4 regions of the Rahnella sp. PCH160 genome follow, and region 1 is predicted to be linked to each of the others. Evidence: predicted binding sites of a transcription regulator. Region 1 holds the regulator's gene; each other region holds the start of a gene.
What was found. Region 1 encodes PhoB, which activates phosphate uptake and scavenging genes when phosphate is short. Its sites were predicted from a motif close to CTGTCATAAAACTGNCNNAT; they were not measured.

Region 1 (3,413 bases):
GTTCGATGCTGTTAATACGCTGTTCTTTACTGCGGCGAAGCAGAACCACTTCCACCGGTAAATCTGCCGTCAGAGCCTGAATACGCCGCTGGATATCACTGAGATAATCCTGTGTGGCGACTTCGATATCCAGCCAGACCGGTTTATCTGCATCGCCTTCTGCAAACTGCGCCAGCTGTTTTTCGATGTCGGCCAGCGAGCCTTTGATGATCTGCATCGGCTGGAAAACGGGGATCTCCAGCGTGTCGATGGCGTTAAGCGTATCGCCTTCGAAATCAATCAGGTACACGCTTTTGGTTTTGCTGAGCTCATCGAAACTTAGCGCAATCGGTGAACCGCTGTAACGGATATGTTCGGTTTTCGCGACGCACTGGGCGCGGTGAATGTGCCCGAGCGCCACGTAATCCACCGGGGGAAACGCCTGCGCCGGGAAGGCGTCGAGCGTGCCTATATAGATGTCGCGCACGGAGTCAGACGTGCTGACGCCGACGGTGGTCAGATGGCCGGTGGCGATAATCGGCAGCGGCACGCCAAGTTCCTGACGTTTGGCCTGCGCGACCTGATACAGCGCGTCATAATGCGCCGCAATGGCTTCCTGCAAGGCGAGCTGCTTATCGTTGCCGGACTGCCCGGCCTGGCTGGCCAGTAAATCACGCGGGCGCAAAAACGGAATCGCACACAACACCGCGCCGGGCTGGCCTTCGCGCGTGTTCAGCACCAAGACCTGCTCATCCAGATTTTCGCCTACGGTGGCGATCACCCGCGTATTCAGGCACGAAAGCAGTTCACGGGATTCATTGAGCGTGGCGACGGAATCGTGATTCCCGGCCAGTACTATTAACTGACAGCCGGTGTGTTGTAATTCCACCACGAAGCGGTTATACAACTCGCGGGCGTAACTGGGCGGTGAACCGGTATCAAAGATGTCACCGGCGACAATGACGGCGTCCACCTGATGTTGCTGCACCTGACCGGTCAGCCAGCGCAAAAAGGCCTGATGTTCAGCGGCGCGGCTTTTGGTGAAAAAGTACTGACCGAGGTGCCAGTCGGAGGTGTGGATCAGGCGCATGAGACTCCCGTGTGAACCCTGTATGACGACAATGGGGCAAAGTATAAACGTCGGCGGGGGAACCTGTCCCCGATAAATCAGACCAATTTCAGCAGGATGGCAAGAATTTATCTGTCATATTTGCCTTAAATGGACCATCATTTTCATTCATAAATCTGTCACAAAACTGACGCATAATGGCGCCCGCAATCAAATAAAAGATCGCTAACCTATTGGCAGGACCTACGATGGCTAGACGTATATTGGTGGTTGAAGACGAAGCTCCAATCCGTGAAATGGTGTGTTTTGTACTGGAACAGAATGGATATCAGGCAGTAGAGGCTGAAGATTTTGATTCAGCGATTGGCCAGTTAGTGGAACCTTACCCTGAACTGATCCTGCTCGACTGGATGTTACCCGGCGGTTCCGGTATTCAGTTTATTAAGCACCTTAAACGTGAAGCGCTCACCCGCGAAATTCCGGTGATGATGCTGACCGCACGCGGTGAAGAAGAAGACAGGGTGCGCGGACTGGAAGTCGGTGCCGATGATTACATCACCAAACCGTTTTCACCCAAAGAACTGGTCGCCCGTATTAAAGCTGTGATGCGCCGGATTTCGCCAATGGCGGTGGAAGAAGTGATCGACATGCAGGGGCTGAGCCTGGATCCGTCGTCTCACCGGGTGATGGCCAACGAGCAGGCGCTCGACATGGGGCCGACCGAATTTAAGTTGTTACACTTCTTTATGACCCACTCCGAACGCGTTTACAGCAGGGAACAGTTGCTCAATAACGTGTGGGGCACTAACGTTTATGTGGAAGATCGCACGGTAGACGTGCATATTCGTCGTTTGCGTAAAGCGCTGGAAACCAGTGGACATGACAGAATGATCCAGACTGTTCGTGGTACCGGATATCGTTTCTCAACGCGTTATTGAGTCCCACAGCGGAGAATCTGTGTGTTAGAACGTTTATCATGGAAACGTCTGGCCGGTGAATTGTTTCTTTTTTGCCTGCCAGCGCTGATCCTCGGTGTCTTTGTCGGCCATTTCGGCTGGCTTCTTTTTGCGTCGCTGGCTGCGGCGCTGGGCTGGAATTATTACAACCAGCTTAAACTCTCTCACTGGCTGTGGCTTGACCGCAGCATCACCCCGCCGAACGGGCGCTGGAGCTGGGAACCGTTGTTTTACGGGCTTAACCAGATGCAGATGCGTAACCGGCGACGTCGTCGTGAATTAGGCCAGTTGATCAAACGTTTCCGCAGCGGGGCTGAATCGCTGCCGGATGCGGTGGTTCTGGCGACGGAAGAGGGCAATATTTTCTGGTGTAACGGACTGGCGCAGGATCTGCTGGGATTTCGCTGGCCGGAAGACAACGGGCAGCACATTTTTAACCTGCTCCGTTATCCGGAATTCCGTACCTGGATCCAGACGCGCGACTTCAGCCGTGCCCTCAACCTGCAACTCAATAACGAACATTACGTGGAGTTTCGCGTGATGCCGTATTCCGAGGGGCAGCTTCTGATGGTTGCGCGCGACGTGACGCAGATGCGTCAGCTCGAAGGCGCACGACGTAACTTCTTCGCGAACGTCAGCCATGAACTTCGCACACCGCTGACGGTGTTGCAGGGGTATCTGGAAATGATGGAAGACGCCAAACTGGAAGAGCCGTTCCGCACCAAAGCGCTGGATACGATGCAGGAACAGACGCGGCGCATGGATGGGCTGGTGAAACAGTTGCTGACCCTGTCGAAAATCGAAGCCTCCGCCAATATCGACATGCACGAGAAAGTTGATATTCCGCTGATGCTCAACATGCTTGAGCGGGAAGTGCAGACGTTAAGCGGCGGGAAACATGAAGTGGTGTTTCGCGTAAACGAGAAGCTGAAAGTTTTTGGCAATGAAGATCAACTGCGCAGCGCGGTGTCGAATCTGGTGTATAACGCCGTGAATCACACTCCGCCGGGCACACGGATTGAAGTCAGCTGGCAGCAAATTCAGCACGGTGCGCAGTTCCAGATTAGCGACAACGGGCCGGGCATTGCGCCCCAGCACTTACCGCGTCTGACCGAACGTTTTTACCGTGTCGATAAAGCGCGCTCACGCCAGACCGGCGGCAGCGGGCTGGGGCTGGCTATCGTGAAACATGCACTTAGCCATCATAACGCCAAACTCGAAGTGCTCAGCGAAGTCGGCGTCGGCACGCGGTTTATGTTTACGCTGGCACCAAAATTGATTGTTCCACAGGGTTCAGACTCTCCAGTCTCCGTAAAACCTTAATTTCCGCCATATCCTTAAAGCCTGTTATCAGCCGATAGCAGGCTTTTTCATTTCTATTTATGCGTGATGTTGTCTCCTGATCATGA
Region 2 (3,413 bases), 1.2 Mb from region 1:
TTCATTGCGTCCCGCATTGTATAGAACAAATCCGTCTGGTCGGTCAGCCCGACGACGTTCGCCGCGTGTGGCCCGAACGCAGCTATCCGCAACTGAGTCCCGGTGTGTCCTTGCGAATCCTCTTCGGAGTTCCCGTAGCTGATGGTCATCGGTGCGCCGTCTTTGGTGGTCAGCGTTTGCGTCAGGCCCGGTGCTTTGGCATCGGCTTCAATAATCTGGCTCGAATGCGCGTGGTCGGCGGTCACAATCACCAGCGTATTGCCATCCTGGCGGGCGAATTCGAGAGCTTTTTGCACCGCTTCATCCAGATCTACCGTCTCACCAAACTGACCACACGGGTTGGCGGCGTGATCTTGTTTATCAATAGACGCGCCTTCTACTTGCAGGAAGAAACCGTTCTGATTGGTTTTCAGCAGGTCGATGGCTTTTTCGGTCATCGCGGCGAGAGTTGGGATCTCTGCGGTACGTTGCGGATTGGCTTCGCAGGTGACCGCCGGTTTATCGATGTTGCCATGATAGGTGGCTTTCGGGCCCTGCCAGCGTACCGGCATGTTGCCGTCGGCGAATAACCCGAGCAGCGGTTTTTTCTGGTCGGCCTGCGCAATTGCACTGAGCTGATCGGCGTTTTCCACCCAGACATAACCCTGCGCAAGTGCCTGGTCTTTCAGGGATTTACCGTTGAACTCACCGGCTTTCGCCAGCTGACTGAAAGATTTTTTGCCGCCGCCCAGCGTGACGTCGGCACGGGCTTGCAGCAGCTGTTCAGTGATGGAACCTCGTCCGCCGTTTTCCAGGGCGTTGCTGGCGCATTTCTCGGCTGTTTCTTCCGGGCCGTAGCATTTACGGGAGGTAACGTGCGCGATTTGGGCGGCTGGCGTGGCGTCCTGCAATTCGGCAGTCGAGACGTTACCGGTCGCTTTGCCTGCGGCTTTAGCGATTTCCAGGATGGTCTGGTGATCTTTACCGTTTACGTCCACACCGATGGCACCGTTATAGCTTTTAACGCCGGTTGTCCAGGCGGTGGCCGATGCGGCGGAATCTGTCACGTAGCTCGGCTTATGGGTCTTTTTATCCAGAGAATAATGCGTGTACTGGCCGGTCAGCGGCAGGGCGTCGATGCCTTTGAAATAACCGCCCGCACCTTCGGCATAATTTCGTGCGGAGGTGATTTCGGAATCGCCCATTCCGTCACCAATCAGCAGGATCACGTTCTTCACCTTTTTGTCCGACAGTGAGGCGATCAGCGCTGCCGTCTGGTCACCGCTCAGACGACGTGCGCCGCCCGGTTCAGTCAGTACGCCTTTTGCCGCGCGGTCTGTCAGGGTGTCCGGCTGAGTGGCAAAAGCGCTGGCGGAGGCGGAAACCAGCAGGGCGGCAGAGAGTGCGCGGGCAAGCAGAGAGAGAGGTTGTTGCATGGTCAAAACTCCTTTTGATGAACCGTCAGAAATAAAAAAACACAAATTGTTGTATTTTGTTACCGGCAGGTTAGGTCAGAGTTATGACGTTTTAATGACAGTAAAGGCATTATTATGACAATTTGGCGTTACTCCTTCTCTTCGCCGATCCGATCCCTTTCATCGAAATTTCTCCGATACTGGCTGGGGCTGACGGACAAATGCTTGCGGAAAATCCGTGAAAAATAGAGCTGATCTTCATAACCGACGGTTTCTGCGATTTTGGCAATCGGCTGCTGACTGACCTGCAATAACGATTTGGCGCGGTTAATCCGCTGCTCCTCACGCCAGCAGAGGATCGTCGTGTTCAGTTCCTGCCGGAACAGATGCGCCAGTCGGGAAGGCGAGAGGTATACGCGCTGTGCCAGTTCTTCGATTTTGATGTCGCGATCCAGATGCTCGTTGAGATACTGGCAAACCTGATGAATGCGCGGGTCGCGCTGATGGGTGTTGTGGATCGGCAATAACTGCTGGCAGTGCAGAAGCAGTTTTTCCAGCGCGTTCATCGCCAGTGCTTCGGAAAGCGGGCTGCCGCAATCGCTGTAGGTCAGAATGGATTTAAACAGACTGATGACTTCATCCACTTTTTGCTGTGACGGCAGGGTGAGCTGGCCGATAGCGCAGCCCGTATCGTACCAGTTCAGCCAGTCAAGCCAGTAGCCGCGCGGGCGGAAATAGACCCAAAGATGATCCCAGCTTTCACTGTGATTTGCCCTGCCGTAATAATGCGGAATGCCGGGCGGGAACAGCAAAAGATCGCCCGCGTGGCAGGCGCGGTGATCATTACCGGAGGTGATATCGCCCTGTCCGGTGAGCGTCAGGTTAATGATGTAACCTTTCATGCCGTTCGGGCGGTTGATGAAATAATCCAGCGCGCTGTCGGTGGTGATGGGCGTGAAACCGGCGACCAGATAGGCCTGGAAACTGAATTTTTTCATCAGCGGTGAGTAATGCAGAAAATCAAAATTGTCCGGGTTCTGGTCCATCATGAGGCTGTCCTGATATTCGGTGCATCAATACTAGCCGTCACATTGATTATTACCAGCGTGACGGCAGGTCAGTTTATCCGGCGACAATCGCCACGCCCCACGGCGCAAGAATCAGCGGTTGCCCGTTCAGAGGCGTGCCGCTGAGCAGTTCTTCTCCGCGCGGTGCGTCTTCGACGGTCAGCGCGCACGCAGAATAATTCAGATAATAACGGATACGCTGCCCGGCAGAATTCACGCCACCGCGCACGATCAGCGGGAAGGGCTGCCGGCTCATTCTGGCGCTGAGCGGCAGGCCGGTTGTCAGGCGTGCCACGAGCTGCTTAATCAGTGAGATCTCCGGCAGGAAGCCGACGTACATCGCTTTGCCGCGCCCGAAATCGTTCTCAGTAATCGCCGCGTATTCGCCCCAGACCGGATGTTCGTAACGCGCCAGAACCTGCGCGCCCTGCGGTTTCAGCAGTTCCATCCAGGTTGAAACCTGCGCATTTTGAGCATCCAGTTCCAGAAGTTCTGACGCAATTAGCGTGCTTTGAGGAAGTACAAACTGGTTGTAGGTCACGCCACAGCATTCATGTAATACGCCCGGCTGTGCGCCATGACGAACCTGAACATTTTCATCGCTGAAACCTGATTTAAAACCGATCAGCGCCCGGCCACCGGCTTCGACAAACGCGTTGATGCGCCCGAGCAGGTCGTCGCTGGCGGCGTACAGCGCCGGGACAATCAGCAGTTTGTAGCGCCCGGAATCCGCCGGGAGATCGCTGAGGATGTCGGCAGAAATGTTCTCTTCGTAAAGCGCGTCGTGAAACTGACGGAAAATATCGTTGTACAAATTGGTGCTGACGCCTTCGGGTTTAAACCAGTTCAGCGCGTCCATCGCTTCATTGCTGATCAAAATGGCGACGTCATTTTCTATTTTCAAATCTCCGAGCCGGGGTGACAGTCGGGCGAAATCGGCACCAATTGTTCT
Region 3 (3,413 bases), 4.7 Mb from region 1:
CGCTTTCAGTTCGAAATCACCCTGTCATCGCTGATCCTCTGTGGTCTGGTCAGCCTGTTCTTTTACTTCTGACATTTTCCTGAAGTGCCCTGAGATGACGCCCGTCATCGGCTCAACGCCTTGAGCAATCTGGCAAACGACTCATCCGGTAAGATCTTCCCGTCTGCGGGAAATGGCATAAAAAAACCGCCTTTCGGCGGTTTATGGTCTGTTACTGCGCAGATCTGTCAGTAAAGCAAGCGCGCACGGATAGTGCCCGGAATCGCTTTCATCAGTTGCAGCGCGGTAGTCAGCGTTGTGATGTCGGTTTCAGCATCGATAACCACATAACCCACTTCAGGGCTGGTTTGCAGATACTGCGCTGCAATGTTGATGCCCTGCTCCGCGAAAATCTGGTTGATGCTGGTCAGCACGCCCGGACGGTTTTCATGGATGTGCAGCAGACGGCTGGCTTTCTCGGTATGCGCTGGCAGAGAGGCTTCCGGGAAGTTAACCGCTGACAATGTCGAACCGTTATCAGAGTATTTCGCCAGTTTACCCGCCACTTCCAGGCCGATACCTTCCTGCGCTTCCATGGTGGAACCACCGATGTGTGGCGTCAGCAGTACGTTGTCGAATTCACACAGCGGAGAATTGAACGGATCGCTGTTGGTCGCCGGTTCTTCCGGGAAGACGTCGATAGCCGCACCGGACAGATGTTTGCTGCGCAGCGCATCGCACAGGGCAGGAATGTCGATCACCGTGCCGCGTGAGGCGTTGATCAGCAATGCGCCCGGTTTGATTTGTGCCAGCTGTACTTCGGAAATCATGTTTTTGGTTCCCGGAGTTTCAGGAACATGCAGGGTCACGACGTCGCTGGTGCTGAGCAATTCTTCCAGAGTCGCGATCGGCTGCGCATTACCCAACGGCAATTTGCTTTCGATATCGTAATAGAAGACGCGCATCCCGAGACTTTCCGCCAGAATACCCAGCTGTGTACCGATGTGGCCGTAGCCCACAATACCCAGACGTTTACCGCGAGCCTCGAAAGAGCCGACGGCCAGTTTGTTCCAGATCCCGCGGTGAGCTTTGGCGTTGGCCTCAGGGATACCGCGCATCATCAGCAACATTTCGCCCAGCACCATTTCGGCGACGGAACGGGTATTGGAGAACGGTGCGTTAAAGACCGGAATACCGCGACGGGTTGCCGCTTTCAGGTCAACCTGATTGGTACCGATACAGAAACAGCCTACAGCCACCAGTTTTTCTGCTGCCTGAAACACTTCTTCGGTCAGCTGAGTACGCGATCGGAGTCCAACAAAGTGCGCATCACGGATCGATTCTTTCAGCGATTCCGTATCTAAAGCACCTTTGTGAAATTCAATATTGGTGTAACCCGCTGCGCGGAGTGTATCAACCGCACTTTGGTGGACGCCTTCCACTAACAAAAATTTAATCTTGTCTTTCTCAAGTGATACTTTTGCCATTTCCCGACCCTATATTTTTTCTGGCTGAATTCGAACTGCTAGGTGACTGCTCACAGTCAACATAACAAAAAATACGCCATCATCAATACAAACGATTGCCTGCCAGACAGCAGAAGGCTCACCGCGCCTGTTGGTTTTCAGCATTTCCTGCTGGTTAGATTTTGCAGAGCAAGACGTTCTGGAGGTACCGGTCAGAAACGTGACATAAGTCACCAAATTCAGGCTTTTAAAGAAAAGATGATTCAGTCAGAAAATTATCATCTTCATAACATTGTGTTATGACAGGGGGATGACTGGCTGCATTCAGCGAAAGCAGCCAGATCTTCTGCTTATCGATGCGTTACTTCAGCGTGACAGTTTTTACGCCTTCAGAAGTGCCCACCAGGGCAACATCAGCGCCACGGTTCGCAAACAGGCCTACCGTCACCACGCCGGCAATTCCATTGATCTTATTTTCCATCGCGACCGCATCGAGAATGCTCAGATTATGGACATCGAGGATGATATTGCCGTTGTCGGTCAGTACGTTCTGGCGGTATTCCGGCAAGCCGCCGAGTTTCACCAGTTCGCGCGCAACGTAAGAACGCGCCATCGGGATGACTTCTACCGGCAGCGGGAATTTACCCAGCACATCAACTTGTTTGGATGCATCCACAATACAGACAAATTTTTTGGCGATCGCGGCAATGATTTTTTCGCGGGTCAGCGCCGCGCCGCCGCCTTTGATCATCTGCATGAAGCCGTTGATTTCATCCGCGCCGTCAACGTAAACGTCCAGCGAGTCCACTTCGTTGCTGTCGAAAACGTGAATGCCCAAGCTTTTCAGTTTTGCCGTTGAAGCGTCGGAGCTGGAAACAGCGCCTTCAATCTGGCCTTTGATCGACCCCAGTGCATCGATGAAATGAGCGGCGGTGGATCCGGTCCCGACACCGACGATGGTTCCCGGTGTCACGTAATCCAGTGCGGCCCAGCCGACTGCTTTTTTCAATTCTTCCTGCGTCATAATGGCTTCTCTGTCTGATAACGTAAGTGGCGTGAATACGGAAAAGTGTCGGTGATTATAAAGCATGTCCCGGCAGATTGGGCAGACAAGAGCGTGACCAGATCACACTTATTAAGTGCAATTGGACTGTAAACACCCCGATTTTACCCACCACAAAACCTGACAATCTGTGGCATAGTGTCGGGATAAAATTAAATCTAAGGGACAGTACTCCGATGAAACGCCCGGACTATAGAACACTACAGGCACTGGACGCGGTGATCCGTGAGCGCGGTTTTGAGCGCGCGGCACAAAAGCTTTGCATCACCCAATCGGCGGTCTCTCAGCGCATCAAGCAACTGGAAAATTTGTTCGGCCAGCCTCTGCTGGTGCGGACGGTGCCACCTCGTCCGACGGAACAGGGGCAAAAATTGCTGGCCTTGTTGCATCAGGTGGAATTGCTGGAAGAAGAGTGGCTCGGCAGTGACAGTAACAGCGACAGTAATGATACGCCGCTGCTGCTTTCGCTGGCGGTCAACGCCGACAGTCTGGCAACCTGGCTGTTACCGGCACTGAAATCTGTGCTGGTCGATTCGCCTATCCGCCTGAATTTGCAGGTCGAAGATGAAACCCGGACGCAGGAACGTTTGCGTCGCGGTGAAGTGGTCGGCGCGGTGAGTATTCAGCCGCAGCCGCTGCCGAGTTGTCTGGTCGATCAACTCGGTGCGCTGGATTATCTGTTTGTTGGCTCTAAACCTTTTGCCGACCGTTATTTCCCGAACGGCGTCACACGTTCCGCCCTGCTGAAAGCCCCGGCGGTGGCGTTTGATCATCTCGACGATATGCATCAGGCGTTCCTGCAACAGAACTTCGATTTGTCACCGGGCAGCGTGCCGTGTCACATCGTTAACTCGTCGGAAGCCTTCGTGCAACTGGCCCGACAGGGCACCACCTGCTGTATGATC
Region 4 (3,413 bases), 3.8 Mb from region 1:
AATACCGATACCAAACCCCGGCCCGGCGAAAAGCGCACCTACAATCGGGATACCGGACAGCACATCGCCGACTGGCGTCTGGAAATACTTCGCAAACAACGGCGCGAAAACGAATAAACCCCACATGCCATAAACAATACTGGGGATAGCCGCCAGCAGTTCGATGGCAATACCCAGCGGACGTTTCATCCAGTTAGGTGCAAGCTCAGTGAGGAATAATGCGATACCAAAACTGACGGGTACGGCAATCAGTAAGGCGATAATTGAGGTAACGACCGTGCCGTAAATAGGCACAAGTGCGCCGAACTCCTGATTAGGAGCATCCCAGGTTTTATTCCACAGGAAGGATAATCCGAACTTTTCAATACTCGGCAGCGAAGCGACAAACAGCGAGACAATGATGCCGCCCAGCATTAATAACACGATCAGCGCAGCCAGTTTGACCAGTGCACCGAAAATAATGTCACCGTTTTTGCTCGGTGCTTTGATAGCCGGTTTGTATTCAGCCATACCACTCTCTTTTAATTCAGATTTAATTCCCTCCCCGGCCGGAGAGGGAATGAAGCAGAAGACTTGTACTTTATATCAGACGAGACGCCGGATCCTAGTAAAGTGCTTTGCCGCTGCTATCTTTGACGTTGGCTTTCCAGGCTGCGCGAACCTGCTCAACCACAGCGGGTGGCAGCGTTGCGTAATCCAGATCAGTCGTCAGTTTGTTGCCGTTTTTGTAAGCCCAGTCGAAGAACTTCAGAACTTCAGCGCCTTTCGCTGCATCCTGCTGATCTTTGTAAATCAGGATGAAGGTGGTGGAGCTGATTGGCCACGCATTGGTGCCTTTCTGGTAAGTCAGATCCTGAGCGAAGGTTTTGCTCCAGTCAGCGCCTTTAGCTGCTGCGCTGAAGGATTCTTCCGTCGGGCTGATAGCTTTTCCATCGGCATCCACCAGTTTGGTGTAAGCCAGGTTGTTTTGTTTCGCGTAAGCGTACTCTACGTAACCGATTGAGCCTGGCAGACGCTGTACAAATGCGGCCACACCGTCGTTACCTTTGCCGCCCAGACCGGTAGGCCAGTTAACCGTAGAGCCTGAACCGATTTTCTCTTTCCACTCGTTGTTCACTTTAGCCAGATAGCTGGTGAACACGAAAGAAGTCCCGGAGCCGTCAGCACGACGAACAACCGCGATATTGGTATCTGGCAGTTTCACGCCCGGGTTCAGCTTAGTGATCGCCGCGTCGTTCCACTTTTTAATTTTACCCAGGTAGATATCACCCAGCGTTGCGCCATCCAGCGTCAGCTGACCTGATTTGATGCCCGGGATATTGACAGCCAGTACCACGCCACCGATGACGGTAGGGAACTGGAACAGGCCGTTTTTGTTCAGATCTTCTTCTTTCATCGGAGCATCAGATGCGCCGAAATCAACGGTCTTGGCGATGATTTGTTTCACGCCGCCGGAAGAACCGATGCCCTGATAGTTAACCTGAGTACCGGTGGCTTTCTGATAAGCATCCGCCCACTTAGCGTAGACAGGTGCAGGGAAGGTGCCGCCAGCGCCAGTCAAATTACTAGCAGCGAAAGCAGACATTGCTGTGAGGGAAAAAGTCGCTGCTACAATACCGGCGACGGTGTTACGCATCAATTTCATGTTCCACTCCTAGTGGTTTTTTTTTGTTCGACCCAGGTCGAGATATATAAAGTGTTTGGCACAGGAGGAAAATAGGACAGTTCGGTGACAGTAAAATGTACGTTATATGACAGTTTTATGACACCGGTCACAATTTGAGCGAGATGGGCAAGCTGGCGGGGACCCATCAAATAAAAACCGGCGCGAAGGCCGGTATCAGCGAAAAAACATTCAGGCTTAACGCCCTTTCTTTTTACGTCCAGGCTGTGCAAAACGCATACGGGACGCTGAATTCCCGTCAGGTTTTTCAGTATTTTTCGGTTTTGTGACAACCGTTTTTTTCGCCTGAGCAGGTTTCGCCTGCGTTTTTTTGGCCGGTTTTTCATCAGACGTTGAGTTTTCAGTCAGCCTGAATAATTCGACCAGCTCGTCGTCCGTCAAATCACGCCATTCCCCCAAAGGCAGGCCTTTCAGGTTGATGTTCATAATCCGCACACGTTCAAGCTTGGTGACTTCAAAGCCAAAGTGCTTACACATACGGCGGATCTGGCGGTTAAGCCCCTGAACCAGCGTGATACGAAATACAAAGGGCGCTTCTTTCTTCACTTTGCATTTTTTGGTTACCGTTCCCAGCATCGGCACGCCCGCGCCCAGGCCGGTAATAAACTCATCCGTCACCGGTTTGTTGACCGTTACGACGTATTCTTTTTCGTGATCGTTACCGGCACGAAGGATTTTGTTGACCAGATCACCGTGGTTGGTCAGTAAAATCAGCCCCTGAGAGTCTTTATCCAGACGCCCAATCGGAAAAACACGTTTGCTGTGATTTACGAAATCACTGATGTTGTCCCGTTCACCGTCTTCCATGGTGGTGATGATGCCCACGGGCTTATTGAGCGCAATCAGCACGACATCTTCTTCATCACGCGGTTCAATCAGCTGGCCGTTAACTTTCACCACATCCCCGGCAAATACCTGTGCACCCACGGAGGCGCGTCTGCCATTAATAAAAACGTTTCCTTGTTCTACGTAACGATCGGCATCGCGGCGAGAGCAGATCCCGCTCTCACTAATGTATTTGTTGAGACGAATGGAGGGGTTGGACAGCATTCAGCAAGGCACCTTCGTAAAAAGGCGGACTATACCTTATGCGTGGCGGGTAACGAAGCCTGAGAGAAAAGAATCGTGACAGCGGCTGGGAAAGAGAAAACCCGCAGGTAGCCGTTTGGAAATAAAAAAGCGCCCGAAATGGGCGCTTAGAAGTCAGTATCAAAACCGGCGTGGCTTATTCTACTGTGACTGATTTGGCCAGATTACGTGGCTGGTCTACGTCAGTGCCTTTAATCAGCGCGACATAGTAAGACAGCAGCTGTAACGGAACTGTGTAGAAAATCGGAGCGACGATTTCTTCGACGTGCGGTAACTGAATGATCTTCATACCGTCGCTGTCGGTAAAACCAGCATCCTGATCGGCGAATACATACAGCAAACCGCCGCGGGCGCGCACTTCTTCGATATTCGACTTCAGTTTTTCCAGCAGTTCGTTGTTAGGCGCCACCACGATCACCGGCATATCTGCGTCAATCAGCGCCAGCGGGCCGTGTTTCAGCTCGCCTGCCGCATAGGCTTCCGCATGAATATAGGAAATCTCTTTCAGCTTCAGCGCACCTTCCATGGCAATCGGGTACTGATCACCACGACCGAGGAACAACGCATGATGTTTGTCAGAGAAACCTTCCGCCAGCGATTCGATGGTTTTATCCAGCGAGAGCATCTGTTCGATACGCGC

Region 2: the regulator PhoB is predicted to act here: its motif matches at 1,497-1,516, upstream of phoA (alkaline phosphatase).
Region 3: the regulator PhoB is predicted to act here: its motif matches at 1,655-1,674, upstream of serA (phosphoglycerate dehydrogenase).
Region 4: the regulator PhoB is predicted to act here: its motif matches at 1,750-1,769, upstream of pstS (phosphate ABC transporter substrate-binding protein PstS).

Annotation. Positions count from the first base shown of each region.
Region 1 covers NZ_JBLOGT010000001.1:4,782,425-4,785,837, reverse strand. The annotation lists gene sbcD (exonuclease subunit SbcD) at 1-1,069, opposite strand, end outside; gene phoB (phosphate response regulator transcription factor PhoB) at 1,297-1,986, shown strand; gene phoR (phosphate regulon sensor histidine kinase PhoR) at 2,008-3,327, shown strand.
Region 2 covers NZ_JBLOGT010000001.1:3,597,791-3,601,203, reverse strand. The annotation lists gene phoA (alkaline phosphatase) at 1-1,415, opposite strand, end outside; gene araC (arabinose operon transcriptional regulator AraC) at 1,544-2,440, opposite strand; gene ACM5QY_RS16550 (beta-galactosidase) at 2,517-3,413, opposite strand, start outside.
Region 3 covers NZ_JBLOGT010000001.1:56,111-59,523, forward strand. The annotation lists gene ydgU (small membrane protein YdgU) at 1-72, shown strand, start outside; gene serA (phosphoglycerate dehydrogenase) at 228-1,466, opposite strand; gene rpiA (ribose-5-phosphate isomerase RpiA) at 1,807-2,469, opposite strand; gene ACM5QY_RS00295 (LysR family transcriptional regulator ArgP) at 2,685-3,413, shown strand, end outside.
Region 4 covers NZ_JBLOGT010000001.1:967,404-970,816, forward strand. The annotation lists gene pstC (phosphate ABC transporter permease PstC) at 1-510, opposite strand, end outside; gene pstS (phosphate ABC transporter substrate-binding protein PstS) at 605-1,645, opposite strand; gene rluF (23S rRNA pseudouridine(2604) synthase RluF) at 1,862-2,734, opposite strand; gene glmS (glutamine--fructose-6-phosphate transaminase (isomerizing)) at 2,910-3,413, opposite strand, start outside.